2 regions of the Streptomyces sp. NPDC087263 genome follow, and region 2 is predicted to be linked to the other one. Evidence: riboswitches for the same ligand, from Rfam matches in the RefSeq annotation. Region 2 holds a riboswitch; the other holds the start of a gene.
The links. A riboswitch is a leader RNA that binds a small molecule or an ion and turns the genes downstream of it on or off. The one in region 2 is predicted to bind ZMP and ZTP.
Positions count from the first base shown of each region.

Region 1: another riboswitch for ZMP and ZTP. It lies ahead of ACIPC1_RS11025 (bifunctional 5,10-methylenetetrahydrofolate dehydrogenase/5,10-methenyltetrahydrofolate cyclohydrolase); the one in region 2 lies ahead of ACIPC1_RS30110 (glycine hydroxymethyltransferase).

Region 1 covers NZ_JBIUYT010000003.1:380,401-391,471, reverse strand. The annotation lists gene ACIPC1_RS11060 (MSMEG_0569 family flavin-dependent oxidoreductase) at 1-404, opposite strand, end outside; gene ACIPC1_RS11055 (ABC transporter ATP-binding protein) at 681-2,435, shown strand; gene ACIPC1_RS11050 (aldehyde dehydrogenase family protein) at 2,485-3,945, opposite strand; gene ACIPC1_RS11045 (hypothetical protein) at 4,161-4,454, opposite strand; gene ACIPC1_RS11040 (nuclear transport factor 2 family protein) at 4,626-4,991, shown strand; gene ACIPC1_RS11035 (MarR family winged helix-turn-helix transcriptional regulator) at 5,019-5,582, opposite strand; gene ACIPC1_RS11030 (hypothetical protein) at 5,643-6,515, shown strand; ZMP/ZTP riboswitch at 6,575-6,661, shown strand; gene ACIPC1_RS11025 (bifunctional 5,10-methylenetetrahydrofolate dehydrogenase/5,10-methenyltetrahydrofolate cyclohydrolase) at 6,685-7,587, shown strand; partial or broken gene ACIPC1_RS11020 (glycosyltransferase) at 7,623-7,831, shown strand; gene ACIPC1_RS11015 (carotenoid biosynthesis protein) at 7,900-8,814, opposite strand; gene ACIPC1_RS11010 (TetR/AcrR family transcriptional regulator) at 8,811-9,479, opposite strand; gene ACIPC1_RS11005 (TetR/AcrR family transcriptional regulator) at 9,588-10,250, opposite strand; gene ACIPC1_RS11000 (YncE family protein) at 10,461-11,071, shown strand, end outside.
Region 2 covers NZ_JBIUYT010000010.1:89,280-100,350, reverse strand. The annotation lists gene ACIPC1_RS30150 (hypothetical protein) at 1-1,234, shown strand, start outside; gene ACIPC1_RS30145 (hypothetical protein) at 1,221-1,574, shown strand; gene ACIPC1_RS30140 (hypothetical protein) at 1,597-2,697, shown strand; gene ACIPC1_RS30135 (carboxymuconolactone decarboxylase family protein) at 2,707-3,258, opposite strand; gene ACIPC1_RS30130 (PLP-dependent aminotransferase family protein) at 3,307-4,707, shown strand; gene ACIPC1_RS30125 (hypothetical protein) at 5,009-5,860, opposite strand; gene ACIPC1_RS30120 (alpha/beta hydrolase) at 5,940-6,188, opposite strand; gene rocD (ornithine--oxo-acid transaminase) at 6,612-7,832, opposite strand; ZMP/ZTP riboswitch at 7,961-8,047, shown strand; gene ACIPC1_RS30110 (glycine hydroxymethyltransferase) at 8,089-9,537, shown strand; gene ACIPC1_RS30105 (hypothetical protein) at 9,685-10,398, opposite strand; gene ACIPC1_RS30100 (hypothetical protein) at 10,528-10,674, shown strand; gene ACIPC1_RS30095 (hypothetical protein) at 10,671-11,071, opposite strand, start outside.

The sequences.
Region 1 (11,071 bases), on a different contig from region 2:
CCGGTGGCGACCACCACCTGATCGGCGGTGAACTCCCCTGCACTGGTGGCCAGTTCGAAGACGCCGCTCGGGGAGCGGCGCAGCCCGGTGACGGACACACCTTCGACCAGCGGCGGTTGGAAGCGGGCGACGTACTCCTCCAAGTAGCGCACGATCTCCGTGCGCACCATGAACCCGTCCGGGTCGGGCCCCGTGTAGGGGTGACCGGGCAGTCTGCACTGCCAGTTGGGGGTGACCAGGCTGAAGGAGTCCCAGCGCCGCTCGCGCCACTCGTGGCCGACCCTGTTCGCCTCGATCACCACATGCTCGATACCGCGTTCGCGCAGACAGTGGCTGACGGAAAGTCCCGCCTGGCCACCACCGACGACCGCCACCGGATAGTGGGTTCCGTACAGCTCAGGCATGAAGTCCTCCATGCGCGGGGCAAGGTTGTCGGGGACGACCGTTGCCGGTCTCGCACCTCGCCGCTGCTTGTGGGAACCACTTCAGCCACGGCCTATTGCGGAATGACGTCATCCGGAACAAAGCGGCGTTACCAAAACCTCACTCGTTGCCTGGCAGGCAAGATTCCCTGTGAAGGCCATCGGCTTCCCTGACGGCGCCGAGATGCCGCACGCACCGTCCACCCCTCTCACCGACGTAGCCTGAATGCTCCGCACAGACCCCGCACAAGGAGCGCCGTGAGCACTGCCGCAGCCAAACCCGAGGCACCCGCGTGGCGCCTGCTGTTCGGGTACGTACGACCGCATCGATGGGCGCTCCTTGCGGGCGGGTTGCTGGCCCTCACGACCGGGGCCACCGGGCTGGTGCTGCCGCTGGTGGCGCGCGGACTCATCGACGATCTGTCGCACGACCGCCCCATCACCGGGGCGCTGTTCGGCATGGCGGCGCTGGTGGTGACCAACGCGGCCGTGGGCGCGACGGGCTCGTACGTTCTGCGGCGCACCGCCGAGTCGGTGGTGCTCGGCGCGCGGCGTGCCCTGTCGTCGTATCTGCTGCGGCTGCGCATACCGGCGGTGGACCGCAGCGAACCGGGCGACCTGATGGCCCGGATCACCTCCGACACGACACTGCTGCGCGAGGTCACGACCGATTCGCTGGTCGGCTTCGGCACCGGAGGGCTCACCCTCGTCGCGACGGTGGTGATGATGGGCCTGGTCGACCCCGTGCTCCTCGGCGTCACCCTGGCAGTGATCCTGTGCGCGGGCACCGTCCTCGGCGTGATCGTGCCGCGCATCAACCGGGCGAGCAAGCGGGCGCAGGACGCGGTCGGCGTGATGGGCGCCTCACTGGAACGGATCCTCGGCGCGCTCCGCACGATCAAGGCCTCCGGTGCCGAGAGCCGCGAGGAGCAGGCCATCCACGCGGCCGCCGAGGAGTCGTGGCGGCAGAGCGTGCACGCCGCCAAGTGGTCGGCCGCCGCGGGCAACACGGCCGGTCTGGCGATGCAGATCGCGTTCATCACGGTGCTGGCGGTGGGCGGCGCCCGCGTCGCGACCGGCGCCATCGACGTCGGCACGCTCGTCGCGTTCCTCCTCTACGTCTTCTATCTGATGTCACCGATCCAGCAGCTCGTCGGCGCGATCACGCAGTACCAGACCGGCGCCGGCGCGCTCGCCCGTATCCAGGAGGCCCTGCGGCTCCCCGCCGAGCCCGCCGCCCTGCCCGCGCCACTGCCGTCCCCCAGCGCTGAACCCGCCGCCCTCGCCTTCGACGACGTGCGCTTCCGGTACGCCGACGATCTGCCGTACGTCCACCACGGCGTGACGTTCGCCGTCCCGGCCCGCGGCATGACGGCGTTCGTCGGCCCCTCCGGCGCGGGCAAGACGACCGTCTTCTCCCTCATCGAGCGGTTCTACGACCCCGAGGCGGGCGTCATCACGTTCGATGGCCGTGAGCTGGAGTACTGGGATCTGCCCGAGCTCCGTTCCTCGATCGGTTACGTGGAGCAGGACGCGCCCGTCCTGTCGGGCTCCCTCCTCGACAACCTGCTGCTCGGCAACCCGGACGCCGACGACGCCGACGTCACCCGCGTGCTGAAGACGACACGTCTGGACGGACTCGTCGCCCGGTTGCCGCTCGGCCTGGACACGCTGGTCGGCCACCGCGGCACCAAGCTGTCCGGCGGCGAGCGGCAGCGCGTCGCCATCGCCCGTGCCCTGCTGCGCCACCCCCGCCTGCTGCTTCTCGACGAGGCGACGTCTCAGCTCGACGCGGTGAACGAGGCCGCGCTGCGCGACACCGTCGCCGATGTCGCCCGTACGACGACGGTCCTCGTGGTCGCGCACCGGCTCTCCACCGTCACGATGGCCGACCGGATCGTCGTCATGGACGCGGGCCGGGTCCGCGCGGTCGGCACCCACCGCGAACTCGTGGCCGGGGACCCGCTCTACGCGGAACTGGCGGCCACGCAGTTCCTCGCCACCGTCGGCTGACCGGCCTGCCCCCGGCGCACCTGCCCCGGGGGCTCGCGCTCCCCTCCGTCTAGAACGGGTAGTGCGCCTGCTGCGTGGCAATGGTCACCCAGCGGGTGTTGGAGAACGCCTCCAGGCCCCAGCGACCGCCGAAGCGCCCGTAGCCGGAGGCCTTGACGCCGCCGAAGGGCGCGTGCGGCTCATCCGCGACGGACTGGTCGTTGATGTGCACGATGCCGGTGCGGATACGGCGGGCGACGGCCAGCCCGTGCGTCGCGTTCTCGGTGATGACTCCGCAGGTCAGACCGTTGTCGGTGTCGTTGGCCACGGCGACGGCGACGCTGTCGTCGGCGAAGGTCTCGATCACGCAGACCGGGCCGAACGCCTCCGCGTAGTAGATGTCCGCGTCCTTGGTGACATCGGTGAGGACGGTCGCCGGGTGCACCGCGCCCTCCGGTTCCCCGCCACCGGTGAGGACCGTGGCGCCCTTGGCCACCGCGTCCTTGATGAGCCCCGCGACCCGCTGTGCGGCGGCGGCGCTGACCAGCGGACCGACCACCGTGTGCGGGTGAGCGGGGTCACCGGCCTGGAGCTGGGCGACCTTCGCGACGAACTTCTGCGTGAACTCCTCGGCAAGCGACTCGTGTACGAGGATCCGGTCGCCGGACATGCAGATCTGGCCGGAGTTCATGAACACGCTGAAGGTGACCGCGTCGACCGCGTAGTCCACGTCGGCGTCGTCGAGCACGACGACCGCGTTCTTGCCCCCCAACTCCAGTACGGCGGGCTTGAGATGCGAGGCGGCGTGCGCGCCGATGATCCGGCCGACTCCGGTGGAGCCGGTGAAGTTGACGGCGCGGACCCGCGGGTCGGCTATGAGCACCTCGGCGATCTCGGCCGCGTCCTCACGGGCGTTGGTGACCACGTTCAGCACACCGTCCGGCAGCCCGGCCTCGCGCAGCACGTCGGCGACGAGCAGCGCGCACGCGATCGGCGCGTCCTCGCTGGGCTTCACGACGACGGTGTTGCCCGCGGCGAGAGGAGCCGCGACGGCCCGCACGCCGAGGATGACGGGCGCGTTCCAGGGCGCGAAGGCGGCGACGACACCCAGCGGCTCGCGGATCGCGAGGCCCAGCGCACCCGCCTCCTGGGAGCTGAGCACCTCACCGCGCGGAGCGGTGATCGCGGCTGCCGCCTCGCGCAGGATGTTCGCGGCGAGACCCACGTTGAAGTACGCCCACGGGCGGGTGCCGCCCGCCTCGTGCGCCATCAGCTCGGCCACTTCCTCCCCCCTGGCGTCGAGGAGGTCGGCGGCCTTGAGGAAGATCGCCCGGCGTGCGAAGGGTGCGAGCGCGGCCCAGTCGGCGAAGGCCGCGTCGGCGGCGTCCACGGCACGGGCGACGTCCTCGGGACCGGCCGCGGCGACGGTCGCGTACACCTCGCCGGTGAAGGGGTTGATGTCCTCGGCGGTGCGGCCCGAGGCGGCCGGCACATCCTTGCCGCCGATGAACAGTTCACGGGTGATGGCCATGGCGGGTTCCTCCGGTACGTAGCGACAGCGGTACGCAGTTGTCAACAACATCAGTAGAGCGCTCACAGCGGCAACACGTGTTCGCCACGTGAATCCTACTTCACCAACCTACTAGGTAGGATGCTCGGACCGGGCTCCGTGAAAGTCAAGGGCAGACGCGTCTGCCCCCGGCACCAGGGTGCCGGGGGCAGCGGAAGCTGTCGAGCGCCGGAGGACTACGGCTCAATGGCGGGGAGCACGCCGGTGACGGGCGCGGCCAGATCGGTCACCTGGTGCAACTCGTCGAGGCCCTCGTTCAGACGGTTGAGCCCGGCCAGCTGCCTGGAGACCTTCGGGAGCGCGGCCTGGTACTCCGCGGGAATTTCGCTCACAGCGAGCTTGTCGAGCTCGGCGATGGGGTTCAGCGGCTTCGGCGCCTCGGAGACGGCGGCGTTCGCCATCGGCGCGGCAAGGCCCGTGACACCGACGGCGAGACCAACGGCGGCGACAATACGTCGTGTTGAGATCATGCTTTCAGCAACGGCTGCGGGCCCGGGCGGACACGGCCGTTCCGCTCCGCTCACCCGTGAGGCTCACAGTTGCTGCTGCGCTTGCCGCGCGCCCCCGGACGGAGGAGTCTCGAAGGAGAGGCCCTTCGCGGCCCACTCCTCGCTGGGCCGCGGCCTTTCAAGGAGGTCATCATGGGCACCGCGGCAGGCCCCGCCTTCGACACCGAAGCGCTACGCCGGGGCATAGAAGGACGGAGCGCGGCAGATCTGCTGTCGCTCTACGCGGACGACGCGGAGGTCCGTGTCGTCGACCACAACACCCAGCCCAGTCATCCGATGGTCAAACACGGTCGCGGCGAGATCGCCGACATGCTCAACGACGTCTACAGCCGGGACATGACCCACAAGCTGGAGCGGTGCGTCGTCCAGGGCGATCAGGTCGCCTTCACCGAGTCCTGTCAGTACCCGGACGGCGTGAAGGTGCTGGCCAGCTCGATGATGTCGCTGCGCGACGGCAAGATCGTCGAACACACGCTGCTACAGGCATGGGACGAGTAGGAAGGACCTGGTGGCCGAAGGTCCGGATCAATTCGCAGCTGACCTGGACCTTCTCGGCGAGTGCGGGGATGGGCCGGTCGCGTTCGCGCCGGACTCGGCTGCCACCACCAGTTTCCGCAGCAGGTCTGCGAGTGTCCGCTTCTCTTCTGCGGTCAGCACTCCGAGGAGCGCGTTCTCACCCTCACCCTCCGTCGCCACGTGCTGCTCGAACGCGTCATATCCGGCCTCGGTGAGCCTCACCTGTACACGGCGGCGGTCGGCTGCCTCGTTCGTGCGGGTGATCAGCCCCGCGTCCTCCATCGGGCCGAGACGTGCCGACAGTGCGCCGCGGGTCAGACCCAGCAGGTCGGCGAGCTGCGACGGGCTCGCCGCGTACGGCGGACCGAGCCTGCGCAACATCAGCAGCACCTTGAACTGCCAGTGTCGAAGCCCGTCCGAGTCCAGGGTGTCCCGGCGGGCCTGGACCGTGTGCCGGGCCAGGATCGCGAGCCGGACGAAGATCGCCTCGGTGACCGGGTCCATCCAGGCGAGCTCCTTCGACCAGACCGCAACGTGCCGGTCGACCGAATCCCCCGCCGAAGGGTCCCCCATACGTGCCTCCCCAAAAGTAGTTTTCTTGTGGATAGTTTTTCGTATTACTACGTTCCTCGCATGACGAACACCGCAAGCACAGTCCGTACGGCCGCGGCCGTGCCGCTCGACCAACTCCTGGCTGCCGTCCGCGAGTTGAGGATCGGCGGCCGATGGGAACGGGCGTCGGTGCTGCTGGACGCGGCCGAGGTCACCGATCCGTCGGCCCGTGCCCGGCTCGCCGTGGCCGCCGCCGAAGTCTCGCTGGAGAGCGACTGGTTCGGCGGGACCAGCCTGGCGCGCGCTCGGCTCGACGCCGCCGAGAAGGCCTTCGCAGGGGCGCACCGCCACGACCGCTGGGACCTGGACTGCCTCTGGCTCCGCCACGACTACCTCGGTCTTGTGCATATCGACGGCGCGTTCCGGCCCGGACCCGACGGCAAGGACCCGAAGGCCCTCGCTGCTCTCCGCTCACGCGCCGAGAACCTGCGTGAGCGGGCTCCGGACGATGTGCGCCGAGGCTGGGCCGAGATGTACCTGGGTCTCATCGCCGACAACCTCTTCGCCGAGCGCGACCTCGCTCCGGGCCACTACGAAACCGCCCTGCGCGCGGCCGACTCCGTTGAGCCGGCCGACCCCCTGCTAGCCCGCGAGGCGCTGCGGCACCTCGGCGATCACGACCACGACCACGGCGACCACGCACGGGCCTTGGAGCGCTGGAGCCGAGCCACCGAGCTCGGCGCCGGGGCCGGAGCCGTCCCCGGCACCCTCTCGCAGCAGATGCTCCTGGCGGTCCTGGCCCGCGACGCGGGCGACGAGGCCGGAGCCGCCGCGCTGGCCCGTGAGGTCGCCCGCTGGGCCGGAGCCATCGGCGCCGCGGACACCGAGGCGCAGGCCAACGGGTTCCTGGCCGGAGCCGACCCGACGGCACCGCCCCCGGAGAGCGGCAGCTGACCGTTCGGGCCGCGAGCGGAAACACCCGCGCCGACCGGAAATCCCACGGGTTAGGCTGGTCGGCGGGCCGTGACTGGCGCTGAGGTGGAGTACCACCGGGGAGCGGTCTGACGAACGGGTCTTTGCCGCGCGCCTGGGCGATTGTGTCAGTGACGCTCAGGAGTGGCTCATGTCCCAGGCCCAGCTCATGGACGGCGCCGGTCTCGCGCGCCGCATCGTGGAGGAGACCGCGCAGCGCGCGGCCGACCTCAAGGACCGCACGGGTGCGTCGCCGTGTCTGGCGACGGTACTGGTCGGCGAGGATCCCGCCTCCGTCACGTACGTCCGGATGAAGCAGAACCGCAGCCGGAGGGCCGGTATCGAGTCTCGGCACGTCGCCCTGCCCGCCGGCACCACGACGGCGGAACTGGTCGACACGCTGGCCACACTGTCCGACGACCCCACCGTGCACGGCATCCTGCTCCAGCACCCCGTCGGTCCGCACATCGACGAGCGTGCCGCGTTCGAGGCCATCGCGCCGGAGAAGGACGTCGACGGGGTGACGCTGAGTTCGTACTCGGCGATGAGCTTCGGGCTGCCCGGCTTCGTGTCCTGCACTCCCGGCGGCATCATGCGGCTCCTCGACGCGTACGACGTGGACCCGGCAGGCAAACGCGCCGTCGTCGTGGGCCGCAGCGCGATCCTCGGCAAGCCCGTCGGCATGCTGCTGCTGGGCCGCGACGCGACGGTGACGTACTGCCACTCGCGTACGACCGAGCTGTCCTCGGTCGTACGCGAGGCGGACATCGTGGTGGCCGCCGTGGGGCGGCCGCGGCTGATCCGCGGCGAGGACATCAAGCCGGGAGCCGTCGTCATCGACGCGGGCTACAACCCCGGGAACGTCGGAGACGTCGACTTCGACACCGCCCGCGACCGGGCCTCGCTGATCACGCCGGTGCCGGGTGGCGTCGGTCCCATGACGATCGCGGTCCTGCTGGAGCAGACCGTCACGGCAGCGGAACGACTTCGCCGGCCGCCGGGGCGGCTGGCTGGATCCCCGTCGGCGAACCAACTCGCGACCGCCCCGCGGTAACTCCCGCCATACTGGCCGCCGTGCGAGTGGCGATCATGACCGCGGGGTCCCGAGGCGGTGTGCGCCGTACACCGGTCGCGGGCTCGGCCCGGCGCGTGCCGGGCACGAGGTCACCCTGGTGACGCACGGGTGTTTCGAGCGGCTTGCCGCCGGTTCGGGTCCGGGGCTCCACGCGCGGCCGGTGGATTCCCGGGCGGAGCGGGAGTCCGAGCGGGGGCAGCGGCTGCATCGCAGCACCACCGGGGACGAAGTGACCGAGGCCGCCCATGCCCGCGTGAACCGGCCGGCGGGCCGCCATTCCCCCCAGGGGACCTAGGCGGACAGGCGTTCCGGGTTCGGCTCCGCCCGCTCGACCGTGCTGTCCTGCGGGGCCGACGTCGCAGTCGTGGTCCGCCGCTGGGCGATACGCAGCAGCGCGAGGAGGGCGATGAAGCACATGCCGTAGACGGTGAGCAGGACCGATGACTCGTAGATGTCGGCGGTGCTCCAGGTCACGCCGGCAGCGTCGGTGACGGTGGTGTGCCTGCCGGTGACGAACTCCGTGAAGAACGAGATCGTCGTCGCCGCGTAGAGGAGTACGCCTTGCAGGTCACTGGCCGTGGTCGACTCCGGCTGTGCGGTCGGCAGTGGACCGCGGCTGCGCACGTAGAGGGCGAAGACCTGCATGAACAGGTAGACGGTGAAGGTCCACCCGAGGAAGTTGCCCAGCGGGACTCCGAAGAATCCGCCGCCGTTCTCCCACACCCAGTGGTTCTCGATCGTCGAGAACGAGGGGTCCATGGCAAGGTCCCAGGCGGTCATGGCGAACGCGGCGACGACGGGGGTTCCGACGGTGGTCAGCCAGGTCGAGTTGCGGCACACGTCGTCGAGCAGCACGGTGGCGACGATCCAGGCGAGGTAGCCGGTGGCCAGGTAGGCCGGGCCGATGAACCACGGCACCTGGAAGATCTTGCCGTCGCCGGTGTAGTGGTAGTGGCCGAACGGGAAGCCGGTCTGGATGCTGAGGTTCTCCAGGGCGTTACTGATCACCAGCCCCCCGACGACGAAGACCCCGATCGCGCGCCGACCGTAGCGCCGCGCCCCGTGCAGGAACACGAAGCCGACCTGCACCACGATCACCAGCATCGTCAGGCCGTGCACGAAGGCCGACAGGAGCTGACCGAGGAGAACAACGGCGGTGAGGCACCACACGGTGGTGTTCTTGTGGGAGCGTTGTGCGGCGGTCATCGGGGAACTCCGGCTTCTGTCGGGCTGTTGCACATGAGCAGGCCATTGAGGACCAGCGTGCTCATCAGGGTGTGGTCGTCGGCGTCGTCACTCCGGCCGAACATCCGCGCCAGCGGTCCTTGGCCGTACATGGCCATCGGCTTGGTGACGGCGAAGTGGAACAGGTACCAAGGGATGTCTCGCAGCGTCCCCTGCCGCACGAGCCGGTCGAAGGCCGGCCGGCCCATGTCGTTGAGCGGGGCCATCAGCCTGTAGAGGTGGGCCAGCCGCGGTGAGTCGCGGCCCGCTTCGTAGTCGATGACCCGCGAGAGGTGGGGACGGCCGGAGGCAGCCTGGTGGAAGGCCCGTACGCCGGCGATCAGCAGGGCCAGGTCGTCGGCTGGCTGCTCCTTGGCAAGGGCCGCCATGACCTCGTCGGTCGTGTCGCGGATCGCGGATTCCGTGACCGCCCGCCAGAAGAGTTCCTTGGATCCGTACCGGTCGTGGATGAAGGTGTGCCCCATGCCGAGGCGCTCGTTGAGCTGCCGTACGGACACCGCCTCGTAGCCCAGTTCCGCGAACGCCTCCAGGCCGCGCTGATGGATCTCCACCAGGTCGGGCAGCGGCGCGTCGGCGGGCGGGCGGCCCGGCCCACGCTGCGTCTGTGCGTTCCGTCCGGCTGCCATGGAACCTCCTGCGCTCGGCGGGCACCATCCACAATAATCAGACAGCTGCCGGATTAACAACTCTGGGCGCCCCGAACGGAGGATCAGCCTCCGGCCCACGCCGTTGCTTCACCCGCTCCTCCCCGTTCCCTCCGTCGGCCGCAAGATCCCCAGCAACTGCCGGACAAGCTCCTCGACCACCTCGTCGAGGGTCGCGTCCAGCCACCCGGCATTCCAGTCATGGAGCAGCCCGTTCACGCTGCCGATGAACGCCGTGGCGGCGATCCGGTAGTCGCGCCGCGCCGCCTCCCCACGTGCGACAGCAACGGCAGCCTCGGCACAGATGAAGCCCACCCAGCGGGAACGGCGGGCGAGCCGCTGTTCCTCCAGTCGCGGGCTCACGCCGATGACCTCGACGAAGGTGATGCGGATCCGGCGCGGATCGCTCGTCACGTTCGTGGCGTAGGCGCGGAAGATCGCGGTGGCCCGCTCGGGAAGCGGCAGGTCCCGGGCGTCGGCGAGTGCGGCCAGGGCGGACTCCTCGGCCCAGTCATTGACCTGGAGGTGCAGGGCGGCAAGGACATCTTCAAGAGTGCGGAACTCCTCGTAGAACTGGCGGGTCGACAGGCCTGCCGCCTCGCTCAGAGCGGCTACGGTCGTGGCCCGGAAACCCGGGGTATCGCCGAACAGTTGGAGCGCGGCGTCCAGGAACCGGCCGCGCCGCTCGGCCTGCCGCTCCTCGGCGGTACGGCCCCCGTACCGGCCGGTCGGCTGTTTGAGCCTGCCCGCCACACGTCCCCCCTCTGGCCATCCGATGAACCATTCGTGCTCCCACGATTTTGTCGTGTACGGACCCTTGTGGAGAGGGCCGACCCCTCCTTACTTTCCAGTAAGTCAATCTGAAAGCGGGCGTGTTCAGAATCTCCCTTGTCACGCCCCCCTGCCGCGCCTTGCCATTGGCAAGTTCTCACCCGCACTCCCCACCGACGACAAGGAGCCACCATGTCTGACCTCAGACCCAGACGCCTTTGTTCCATCGCCGCCGTCCTCGCCCTCACTCTCGGCGCTACGGCGACAGCGGCCACCGCCCAGAGCTCCGCCGCCGAGCTGCGCGAGGTGATGTTCGTGGGCAACAACTGGGACGGCACTGCCGACGTCATCAAGTCCACCGGCGACTTCGCGAAGATCGGCCGGATCAACGTCATACCGGACAAGGAGGCCCGGCTGGCCGAGATCAACGCCGATCCGATCAAGTGGATCTACTTCATGGCCATCCGTAGCGGCGTCGGCGAGGGCCACGACCAGTTCGTCGACGACATGTACTCCACACCCGACGGCAAGTCCGTGGTCGTCTCCCGCCCGAGCTTCGCCGACGTCGTCTCGATCGACGTCGCTACGGGGAACGTCAACTGGCGTTTCGCGGTGTCCGGTTACCGCTCCGACCACATGGCGGTGTCCCCCGACGGTACCCGCGTCGCCGTCTCGGCCTCGACCGCGAACACGGTGCACGTCCTCGACATCAACACCGGCAGTCAGCTCGGCTCTTTCGCCACCGGCGACAAGCCGCACGAGAACATCTTCACGAGCGACGGCAAGTACATCTGGAACATGGC
Region 2 (11,071 bases):
CTCCTCCTCCGACCTCCTGGTCCCCAGCACCGACGGCCTCGACAGCCTGATCAAGCCCTGGCAGGCCTGGTTCACCCTCGCCCTCTTCGCGCTGATCGCACTGTGCCTGGCCGCCCAACGAGGCCAGTTCGCGCGGGCGTTGGCCGCCGAACTGTCCCCGCAGCGCTTCCCGGACGCCGCGAGCGACCCCGCCGAGCAGGCCGAGGGGCAGCGCTTCCAGCGGCTCAAGAACCGGGTCAGGATCGAACAGCACGCGCCGCTGGTGATGTACCACGAGGCGCGTCCGTTCTGCGGCGCCGGCGTGCCGTACGAGACCTGGGTGCTCGCCGTCGAACTCCGGCCCGACACCGAGAAGGAGCAGCGGCCGATCAGCAACCGCACGGTCCTGGAGACGGTCCGCCCCCTGCTGGCCCAGCTGCGACTGCCCGCCGACTACGCCGCCCACCTGGGGCGCGACCGGCTGCGGTGGCTGGAGATCGACGAGTGCGTGTTCCTGCCCGCGGAGGGGCTGTTGCGGCGCGAGGAGGCGCCGTACCACCCGCAGGCCTTCGAGGACCACCGGGCGCGCGCGGTCGAGGAGGGCGCCGAGAAGCGGCGGCACTTCCTGCGCATCCGCGTCGGCGGCTGGGAGGAGGAGCTGGTCGTCACGGTCTTCGTACGCATCCACACCCAGGGCCGCATGCTCACCCTGGAGATCGCCCCGCACGTCCTGCTGCCGGTTCGCGAGGACTTCAAGAACGCGGACCGCACCGCCCACCGCTTCCGGCACAACAACGTGCTCGGCAAGGCCGCTTGGGCCGTCGCCCGGGTGCCCGGCTCCGTCATCGGCTCCCTGGTCGTCCTCGGCCGGGGCCTGGTCTACGGCTGGCGGCTGCTGACCGGCGGGTACGCGGGCGCGCTGCCCGACGGACCGGCCCTGTCCGTAAGGGAGTTGGGGTCGGCGCCGGCCGGATCCACCTTCCAGGAGATGGACGCCGAGCGGTATCTGCGCAATGTGCAGGACCGGGTCGCCAACGGGGTGCGCAACGCGCTCGCCGAAGCAGGCTATCTGACCGGGGAGTTCGTCCAGAAGGTCACGAACATCAGCAACCACACCACGACGAACTTCGAGAAAGTGGAGAACAGTACCTTCGCCGTCGGGAAGCATGCGTCCGCCGCGTCCACCCACAACAACACCAACGCGAACCCGAACCCGAACCCGACGAAGGGACCCTCCACCGATGGCAACGGATGAGCCGAACGTCAGTTTCGGAGACGTCTCCCACAGCACCTTCGCCGTCGGCGACCACGCGCAGGCCGTCAGCCACCACGGCACGGCACCACGGCGCGACGAGGCGGCCGAGGAACTGCTGAAGGCCGTACGCGAACTGCGCGCCGATCTGAGCCGGGTGCGCGGTACGGATCAGACGGCGGCACTGGACTCTGCGCTCGCCGACACGGAGGACGAGATCACCCGCACCGGCCAGGCGGCCCCGACGCGCCGCGAGCGCCTGCGGGAACTGCTCGCCGACTCGCAGGCGCTGCTGAGCGTGCTCGCGTCGGCGGGGGCCGTGGCCGGGCTGGTGGGACTGTGAGCGGGCCGGCGAGAGGGACACGATGAGCGGGGGCCCGCGTTACTGGAACGAGGAGACCCAGCGCTGGGAGTCTGGCGACGGTACGGGGGCCGCTCCCGTACCCTCGGTGACGCCTCCGCCACCGCCGCGGCCGGACTTCGCACCGGAGCGGACCGCTGTGGACGTGCCGGGCGACACCCCAACGCCGCCCACCCTGCCGCCGGGCCCGGTGCCCTGGCCCGCCGACTCAAGTGCCTGGCAGGTGCCGAGCGGTACGGACACGGAGCCCGCACCCGCCGAGTCGAGCACCTGGCACGTCCCGAGCGGCACCGACACGGAGCCCGCTGTCCGGCCCTCACCCGAGCCGATTACCACGGTCGGCGTGCCCGCCGCGCCGCACCGCCCCACGTTCAGTCGGCGGCTCGTCTGGTCCGTGGTCGTGGGTGCCGCCTTGGTCGGTGCGGCCGTGAGTCTGGTGCTCACCCTGGTGGCCGACCCGGGGGACGACGACGGCAAGGGCGGCAGCGCGGTCGCCGCTTCGTCGTCGGCGCCCGGCCCCTCCGAACCGACGGACGTGCCACCGCAACCGCAACCGTCAGCGTCACCGTCGATCGATTCCGACACCGCGTCCCCGTCCGCCTCCGCCCCCGGACTCCCCATCGGCTACCAGTCGTACGAGGACCCCGAAGGCTTCCGGATCGCCTACCCGGACGGCTGGACCCGCTCCACGGTGGCATCGTCGTACGGCATCGACGTAGTCAACTACCGCAGCGCGGACGAAGAACACCGCCTGCAGGTGTATCAAGTGGCGGAGGGCTCCCCGGCCGCGTCGTTCGACCTCTACCTCTCCGACGAGACGCCCAAGGCGGCCGGCTTCCGCCGGCTTGCCCTGCAGACCCTCGACGACGGCACCTTCACGGGTTCACGCCTGGAGTACACGGCCGACTCCCTCAAGGCTGAGCCCGACATCGGCACCTGGCACGTCTACGACGAGCGTTTCGTCGCCTCCGACGGCTTCATCTACGCCATCGCCGCCTACGGCCCCGACGCGGACGGCCGCGCCGACGAACTGGAGCTGCTCACCACGGCGCTGACCTGGTTCTGCCCGCAGGCCGGAACCTGTGACGCCACCTCCGTGGACTGACGCGGGGCCCTACTGCTTGTGCTGCCCCGCCCTGTAATGACCCGGAACGAGTCGGCATGCCACCCCGAACCGGTTCCACGCGTTGATCACCGTGATCGCGGCGATCAGCTGAGCCAGCGCGCTCTCCTCGAAGTGCTCGGCGGCCCGCTCGTACACGGCGTCCGGCACGAAGCCGTCCGTCAGGACGGTCACCGCTTCGGTCAGTTCGATCGCCACCAGCTCCTTCTCCGTGTAGAAGTGCGGCGACTCCTCCCACGCGCTGAGCTGCACGATGCGCTCGACGCTCTCACCGGCCGCGAGCGCGTCCTTGGTGTGCATGTCGAGACAGAACGCGCAGTGGTTGAGCTGCGAGGCGCGGATCTTCACTAGCTCCAGAAGTACGGGATCCACGCCCTGCCGGGACGCGGCGTCGAGCCTGACCATGGCCTTGTAGACGTCGGGGGCGAGCTTGGCCCAGGGGAGGCGGGGGGTGGGCTCGGGGGCGTACGCCGTGATCTCGTCGTTGTCCGTCGGCACGGTTCGCGGCGTCTGGGTCTGCGTGGTCGGGGTGTGCGTCGTCATGCTTATGGACCCTACGAGCGGAGTAGCCCAGAGGTATGGTCCATTTCTATGGCAGAAGCATGGGCCACTTTGGGGGTCGACCTGCATGTCGAGCCGACCGGGCCCGGTGTCCGCAGAGGTCTGACGGACGCCCTGCGCGAGGCGGTCCGCAGCGGCAGGCTCGCCCCCGGAATCCGCCTCCCCTCCTCCCGCTCGCTCGCCGCCGACCTGGGCATCGCCCGCAACACGGTCGCCGACGCATACGCCGCTCTCGTCGCCGAGGGCTGGCTCACCGCACGCCAGGGCTCGGGCACCCGGGTGGCGGAGAGAGCGGCTGCGCGACCGGCGCCGGAATCGGCGCCCCGCACCCGTGAGCCGGGCCACCCCACGTACGACCTGGTCCCCGGCAGCCCCGACCTCGCCTCCTTCCCGCGCGCCGAGTGGCTCAGGGCCGCCCGCCGCGCCCTGACCGCGGCGCCGCACGAGGCCCTCGGCTACGGCGACGCGCGCGGCCGCCCCGAACTGCGCACCGCCCTCGCGGGCTACCTCTCCCGCGCCCGAGGCGTACGGGCCGACGCGGACCGCATCGTCGTCTGCTCCGGGTTCGCGGACGCCCTGACGCTGCTCGGTGCGGTCCTGCACGGGCGGGGCCTGCGCTCGCTCGCCGTGGAGTCGTACGGCCTCGACGTGCACTGGAACCTGCTGCACCGCTCGGGCCTGCGCACCATCCCCCTGCCGCTCGACGAACTCGGCACCCGCACCGACGAGTTGACGGGCGTACGGGCCCTGCTGCTGACCGCCTCGCACCAGTTCCCGATGGGAGTCCCGCTGCACCCCGACCGCCGGGCAGAGACCGTGGACTGGGCCCGCCGCACCGGAGGGCTGATCCTGGAGGACGACTACGACGGCGAGTTCCGCTACGACCGCCAGCCGGTCGGCGCCCTGCAAGGCCTCGACCCCGACCACGTGGTCTACCTGGGCACCGCCAGCAAATCTCTCGCCCCCGGTCTACGCCTGGGCTGGCTCGTCCTGCCGTCGTCGCTCGCGGGAGAGGTCTCGGCATGGAAGGGCGGCGGCGGTTGGTCCACCGGCGTGCTCGACCAACTGACCCTCGCCGAGTTCATCACCTCCGGCGCCTACGACCGCCACGTCCGTGCCGCCCGCCTCCGCTACCGCCGTCGCCGCGACGCCCTGGTCTCCGCCCTGGCCACCCGCGCCCCCGCGGTCCACGCCACCGGCATCGCGGCCGGCCTGCACGCGGTCCTCCAACTCCCGCCCGGCACCGAGCAGTCGGTCCTGCGAGCGGCAGCCTGGCAGGGCCTCGCCGTGCACGGCCTGTCCCGCTACCGCCACCCGGACGCCGTCACCGATCCACTCGACGCGCTGGTGGTGGGTTACGGCACGCCGCCGGACCATGCGTGGTCGGGGGCGCTGGATGCGCTGTGCGGTGCGCTGGAGGGCCACTCCTAGGGCCCGTCTGACCATTCCCGTCGTCGCCCGGAGGGCGGCCTCGCGCCCGCTGCGGCAGCAGCCTGTGTCGCAGTAGGTGCGTGCTCTCGGTGTGCCGGGCGTGGGCCCTCGTACGGGGACGTACTTGGGCCTGCGCCCGGTGCGGCGAGAGGACGTGCAGGGCGTCGCGAGGCAGACGGGAATGGTCAGACAGGCCCTAGCCCGTCCGGCGTTTGGCGACGAGCGCGTTCAGCGCGATACGGGGTCCGGGGGCGGAGCCCCCGAGTACGGGACGGATAGCGGCGGAGGGGGCGAAAAACCCCTACGTCCCCTCATCCACCGGCGCCTCCCCGAACCGCGCCAGCGCCAACGCCCCCACCACCGCGACCGCGAACCCCAGCACGGCCAGCCACCCCAACCCCTCCCGCGTACGATCCCCCAGCCACACCAGCCCCACCAGCGCGGGCCCGACGGTCTCCCCCACGACCATCCCGGCGGTGGCCACGGTCACCGACCCCTGCTGCAAGGCCGATGTCAGAAGCAGAAACGCCGCACCTCCGCCGACGAGAAGCGCGTACGTCGCCGGGTTGCGCAGGAGGTATCCGACGGCGAGTTCGTCGATCAGCCGCACCGCCACCTCGACCACCCCGAACCCGAACCCGGCCCCCAGCCCCAGCACAAGCGCCCGCCCGCGCCCGGGCAACCGCCCGCCCACCGCCCCCAGCAGCAGCACGGCCACCGCGGTCCCCACCATCGCGTACCTCAACGTGTCGGACCCCGCCCGGTCCCCCTCCGCCCCCGACGCCAGCCCCAGCATCGCGAGCCCCGCGCACACCACTCCCACCGCACCCCACTCGACCCGGCTGAGCCGCACCCGCAGCAGCCGCGCCGCGACCACCGCCGTCACCGCCAGGCTCGCGGCGAGCGCCGCCCCGACCGTGTAGATGGGCAGGGATCGCAGCGCCGCGATCTGGAGCAGAAAACCGGCGCCGTCGAGCGCGAGCCCCACGAGATACCGCCACTGCCGCAACGCCCGCAGGAGCAGCGCGGCATCCACGCCGGACCCGCTGCCGGAGCCGCCGCCGTCGTCATCGTTGGCCGCGGCCCGCGCGGCCATCGCCTGCAACACCGTCGCTGTACCGAAGCAGACCGCCGCACCAAGGGCACAGATCATTCCAAAGAGCACGCAGTGACTGTATTGAAGCGGAGGCGCGTGGCCGTCGTCCTCCTTGGCCTCGGCCGGGTGGGACCGGTCACCCGGCCCCGGCCAGGTGAGCCCGGAAGAAGTCGGTCAGTTCTGCGACCGCGGGGCCCGCGTGCCGCTCCTTGTCGTAGAGATCGACATGACTGGCGCCGTCGATCCAGTGGAGTTCCTTGGGGCCACAGGCGCTCGGGAACGCCTCGACGCTCATCCGGGAGGTCACCGCTTCGCGTCCCACGGCCATCAGCAGGGGGCGCGGCGCGATCAGCTCGACGAAGCGGAAGGCGTCGAAGGACACCATGCGGTCGATGCTGGACCAGGTGAGGAACTTCGCCGAGCGCGGATGCCGAGTGCGGATGCCGAGCGCGGTCGGTGCAGTAGTACTCGAAGCCCTGGAAGCCTGGAAGCCCTCGAAGCCGTGTCGGCCGCCCAGAGCGCGGGCCTGCTCGGCGGTGTCGGGGAACAGCTGGAAACTCGGGACGCCCTGGCCGCGTCCTTCGGCGGTACGGGCGGCAGATGTGGCGCATGCAGCTGTAAGGCGGAGGAGGGAGTCGACGCGATGGGGGTCCCCCCGCTCGAGCGCAGCCGAGAGTGGGGGAGTCGGCGAGGGACGACAACGCGGCTGAGGGCCCCCACGCCCTTAAGGCAGTGGGGGAGTGCGTGCCACACACCCCGCGTCTGCGGCGTGATTGGCCGGACAGGTCCTAGCTAGCCCGTCCTAGCCCTACGTTTCGACCGTGAGCACCGCGCGGAGCTGCGCGAGCCCCCAGTCCAGGTCCTCCTTGCTGATGACCAGCGGCGGGGCGATCCGGATGGTGACCCCGTGGGTGTCCTTGACCAGGACACCCCGGTCCATCAGCTTCTCGGAGATCTCCCGGCCCGTTCCGTACGCCGGGGCGATGTCGACACCCGCCCACAGCCCGCGCCCGCGTACCTGCGTCACCTGGCCCGTGCCCGTCAACAGCCCCAGCTCGTGGTGCAGATGATCGCCCAGCTCGGCGGCCCGCCGCTGGTACTCGCCCGACCGCAGCATCGCGATCACCTCAAGGGCCACCGCACAGGCCAGCGGGTTTCCCCCGAACGTCGACCCGTGCTCACCCGGCCGGAACACCCCGAGCACCTCGGCCGAGGACACCACCGCCGACACCGGCACGACCCCGCCCCCGAGCGCCTTGCCCAGCACATACACGTCGGGCACGACCCCTTCGTGCTCACAGGCGAAGGTCCGGCCCGTCCGCCCCAGCCCCGACTGGATCTCGTCCGCGATGAACAGGACCTTCCGCTCACGCGTCACCTCGCGCACCCCCTGGAGGTAGCCCTCCGGCGGCACCAGCACCCCCGCCTCCCCCTGGATCGGCTCCAGCAGCACGGCGACCGTCTCCTCGGTGACCGCCGCCCGCAACGCCGGCAGATCCCCGTACGGCACGACATCGAAGCCCGGCGTGTACGGCCCGAAGTCCGCCCGCGCCTCCACGTCCGTGGAGAAGCTGATGAGCGTCGTCGTACGGCCGTGGAAGTTGTCGCTCGCCACCACGATCCTTGCCCTGCCGTCCGGGACACCCTTGATTCGGTACCCCCACTTCCGGGCCGTCTTCACCGCCGTCTCCACCGCCTCCGCTCCCGTGTTCATCGGCAGCACCATCTCCATGCCGCACAGCTCCGCCAGCTGCGCGCAGAACTCGGCGAACCGGTCGTGGTGGAACGCCCGTGACGTCAGCGTCACCCGTTCCAGCTGCGCCCTCGCCGCGTCGATCAGCCGCCGGTTGCCATGGCCGAAATTCAGGGCTGAGTATCCGGCCAGCATGTCGAGATAGCGGCGCCCCTCGACATCCGTCATCCACGCCCCGTCCGCCGTCGCCACGACAACCGGCAGGGGCTGGTAGTTGTGCGCACTGTGCGCGTCGGCCGAGGCGATGTACGCCCGCGTGGTCTCCGTAGCGCTCACGGGATCCTCCGTTTCCTACCGCAGGGGAAGGCGAGTGGGGGTCGGCTTCCGGCCCATTCCTATCGTCCCTCTGGTCGCCCGCATGATGGACTCGGAAGCCTCGCGATCCGGCGTGCCCGGTAGGGTGACCGGCGGGCCGTGACTGGCGCGCTGGGATGGGAACGACCATCGGGGAGCGGCTCGCAGACCGAGTGCCGTGCGCCTGGGCCGAACCGTGAATCGTGAATGCCCTACGCCACGCCGTCCGGAGGCCGCCATGTCACAACAGCCCCTTTCCACCGAGTCCACCGCCTTCCGCAGCGCCCTCGAAGTGATCCGGGCCGTGGAGCCCCGCGTCGCCGACGCCATCAGTCAGGAAGTCGCCGACCAGCGCGACATGCTCAAGCTGATCGCCTCTGAGAACTACGCCTCCCCGGCCACCCTCCTGGCCATGGGCAACTGGTTCAGCGACAAGTACGCCGAGGGCACCGTCGGCCGCCGCTTCTACGCCGGCTGTCGCAACGTCGACACCGTCGAGGCCCTCGCCGCCGAGCACGCCCGCGAACTCTTCGGCGCCGAGCACGCCTACGCCCAGCCGCACTCCGGCATCGACGCCAACCTCGTGGCCTTCTGGGCCGTCCTCGCCCAGCGCGTCGAAGCCCCCGCGCTCGCCAAGGCGGGCGTCCGCAACGTCAACGACCTCACCGAGGCCGACTGGGCCCAGCTCCGCCGCGACCTCGGCAACCAGCGCATGCTCGGCATGTCCCTGGACGCCGGCGGCCACCTCACCCACGGCTTCCGCCCGAACATCTCCGGCAAGATGTTCGATCAGCGCTCCTACGGCACCGACCCCGCGACCGGCCTCATCGACTACGAGGCCCTGCGCACCTCCGCCCGTGAGTTCAAGCCCCTGATCATCGTCGCCGGTTACTCCGCCTACCCCCGCCTGGTGAACTTCCGCATCATGCGGGAGATCGCGGACGAGGTCGGCGCCACGCTGATGGTCGACATGGCCCACTTCGCCGGCCTCGTAGCCGGCAAGGTCCTCACCGGTGACTTCGACCCCGTCCCGCACGCCCAGATCGTCACCACCACCACGCACAAGTCACTGCGTGGCCCGCGCGGCGGCATGGTGCTGTGCGACGAGACCCTCGCCGAGCAGGTCGACCGCGGCTGCCCGATGGTCCTCGGTGGCCCCCTTCCGCATGTCATGGCCGCCAAGGCCGTCGCGCTCGCCGAGGCCCGCCGCCCCGACTTCCGCGACTACGCCCAGGCCGTCGTCGACAACGCCCGCGCCCTCGCCGAGGGCCTGATGCGCCGTGGCGCCACCCTGGTCACGGGCGGCACCGACAACCACCTCAACCTGATCGACGTCGCCTCCTCCTACGGCCTCACCGGCCGCCAGGCCGAGACCGCCCTGCTCGACTCGGGCATCGTCACCAACCGCAACTCCATCCCCGCCGACCCGAACGGAGCCTGGTACACCTCCGGTATCCGCATCGGCACGCCCGCGCTGACCACGCGTGGTCTGGGCGCGGTCGAGATGGATGAGATCGCAGGTCTCATCGACCGCGTCCTCGCCGCCGCCGAGCCCGGCACCACCGCCAAGGGCAAGCCGTCCAAGGCCCAGCACGTCCTGGACCCGAAGATCTCCGACGAGATCTCCCACCGCGCCACCGACCTGCTCACCGGCTTCCCCCTCTATCCGGAGATCGACCTCGGCTGACTCTTCGTGGCCGGGGCCCGTGCTTTATGGGTCTCGTCGGCTTCACGGCTTCACGGCTTCAGGGCTTCACGGCTTGATCGAGTCTCGCGGCGCCCGCGAAGGTCACTTGCGTCGCGGCGTTCGTGAACATCGCGGGCGCCACGAGGCTCACAAGTCGATCAGCTCCTGTCGCGGTCCCGGCTCCTGCTTCGTCCGCCGTCGGGCCCCCGGGATCAGTGGACGTAGCACCAGCACCAGCGCAGCTCCGGCCGCGGCTCCCGGTATGACCCACCACCAGTCGGTACCGTCGCCCGGCGTTGCGGTGGCCGTCACAACGGACTGGTCGGTGGGCCCGGATGCGGGGGATGCGGCGTCCTCCGTCTGCCAGGGCGCCGGATAGATCGCCCCGAAGCCCGCACCTGACGACTCGCCCAGCACGCCGAGCGACTTGAACAGCGCCCGCACCTCGTCCGGTTGCTCGGCCTTGTGCCAGTAGCCGTTCGTGGACTGCGGCACGTCGTTGGCCGTGTGTATCCAGACGTCTCCGCCTCCTGCGGTGTCCGGATACACACGGTCGACCCGCCACGGCGACACGTCATGGACCAGCCACGTGACATTGATCTGACGGCCGTCGCCCGCACCCAGCCCGGGCGGCTCCTCGCGTGAACCGCTGGTCGGGTCGCCGAGCAGGCCCTGCAACTCGCCGTATTCCTCGTCCGAGTAGTACAGCGCGGCCGTCTCCTCGCTCTCCGGCGAGACCACCAGCACACTCGTCGGGCCGCCCGCCGCCGCAACCGGTGCGCTCAGCAACACCACGGCGACCGCCATCGCCAACGCCCCGAACGCCCCCAGCACCGTGACCAGTTCACGAATCCTGCGCATCCCAACCCCCAAGCAGCCAGTCGATCCAGGGCAACCAGTCGATCCAGGTGCGGCGCCCGCCCGCACACTGCGTGTCACTTCTGGTACACCGCTCGACGCGTCCGGGTTCCCATTCCGCCCGGACCTGTTTTGGACCAGCTCCAGGGCCAGCTCCAGGGCCAGCTCCAGGGCCAGCTCCAGGGCCAGCTCCAGGGCCAGCTCCAGGGCCGGCTCCAGGGCCACCTCCGGGACCAGCTTCGGGGCCGGCTCCAGGGCCAGTTCCGGCTCCCGGGCTAGGTCCCGGGCTCGTCGGCGGACCGGTCGGCGGACCGGTCGGTCGGCTGGTTGACGGACCTGGCGATCTCCACCGCCCGTGACCTGGACGCCACGCCCTCCAGCCGCAGGGTCATGTCACCCCCGTGCGTCCAGAGCAGAGTCGGCCCTGCGGTCCGCTGGGAGCGGGTGAACCGGTCGCCGTGCCCGTCCACCAGCCAGAGCTCCAGGAGATGAGGCTCGGGGAACCACAGCGCCTGATTCACATGGTCCGTGCTCGCGCCCAACGGCACCCACTCCGGCTGCTCCGACACCGTCTTGGTGAACGTCGGGTCCAGTTGCGCCGCGAACTCGTCCAGCCGGATCGTGTGCCCCTGCTCGCGCCAGCACAGGGTGACCAGGAAACGCCCCTTCGGCTCAC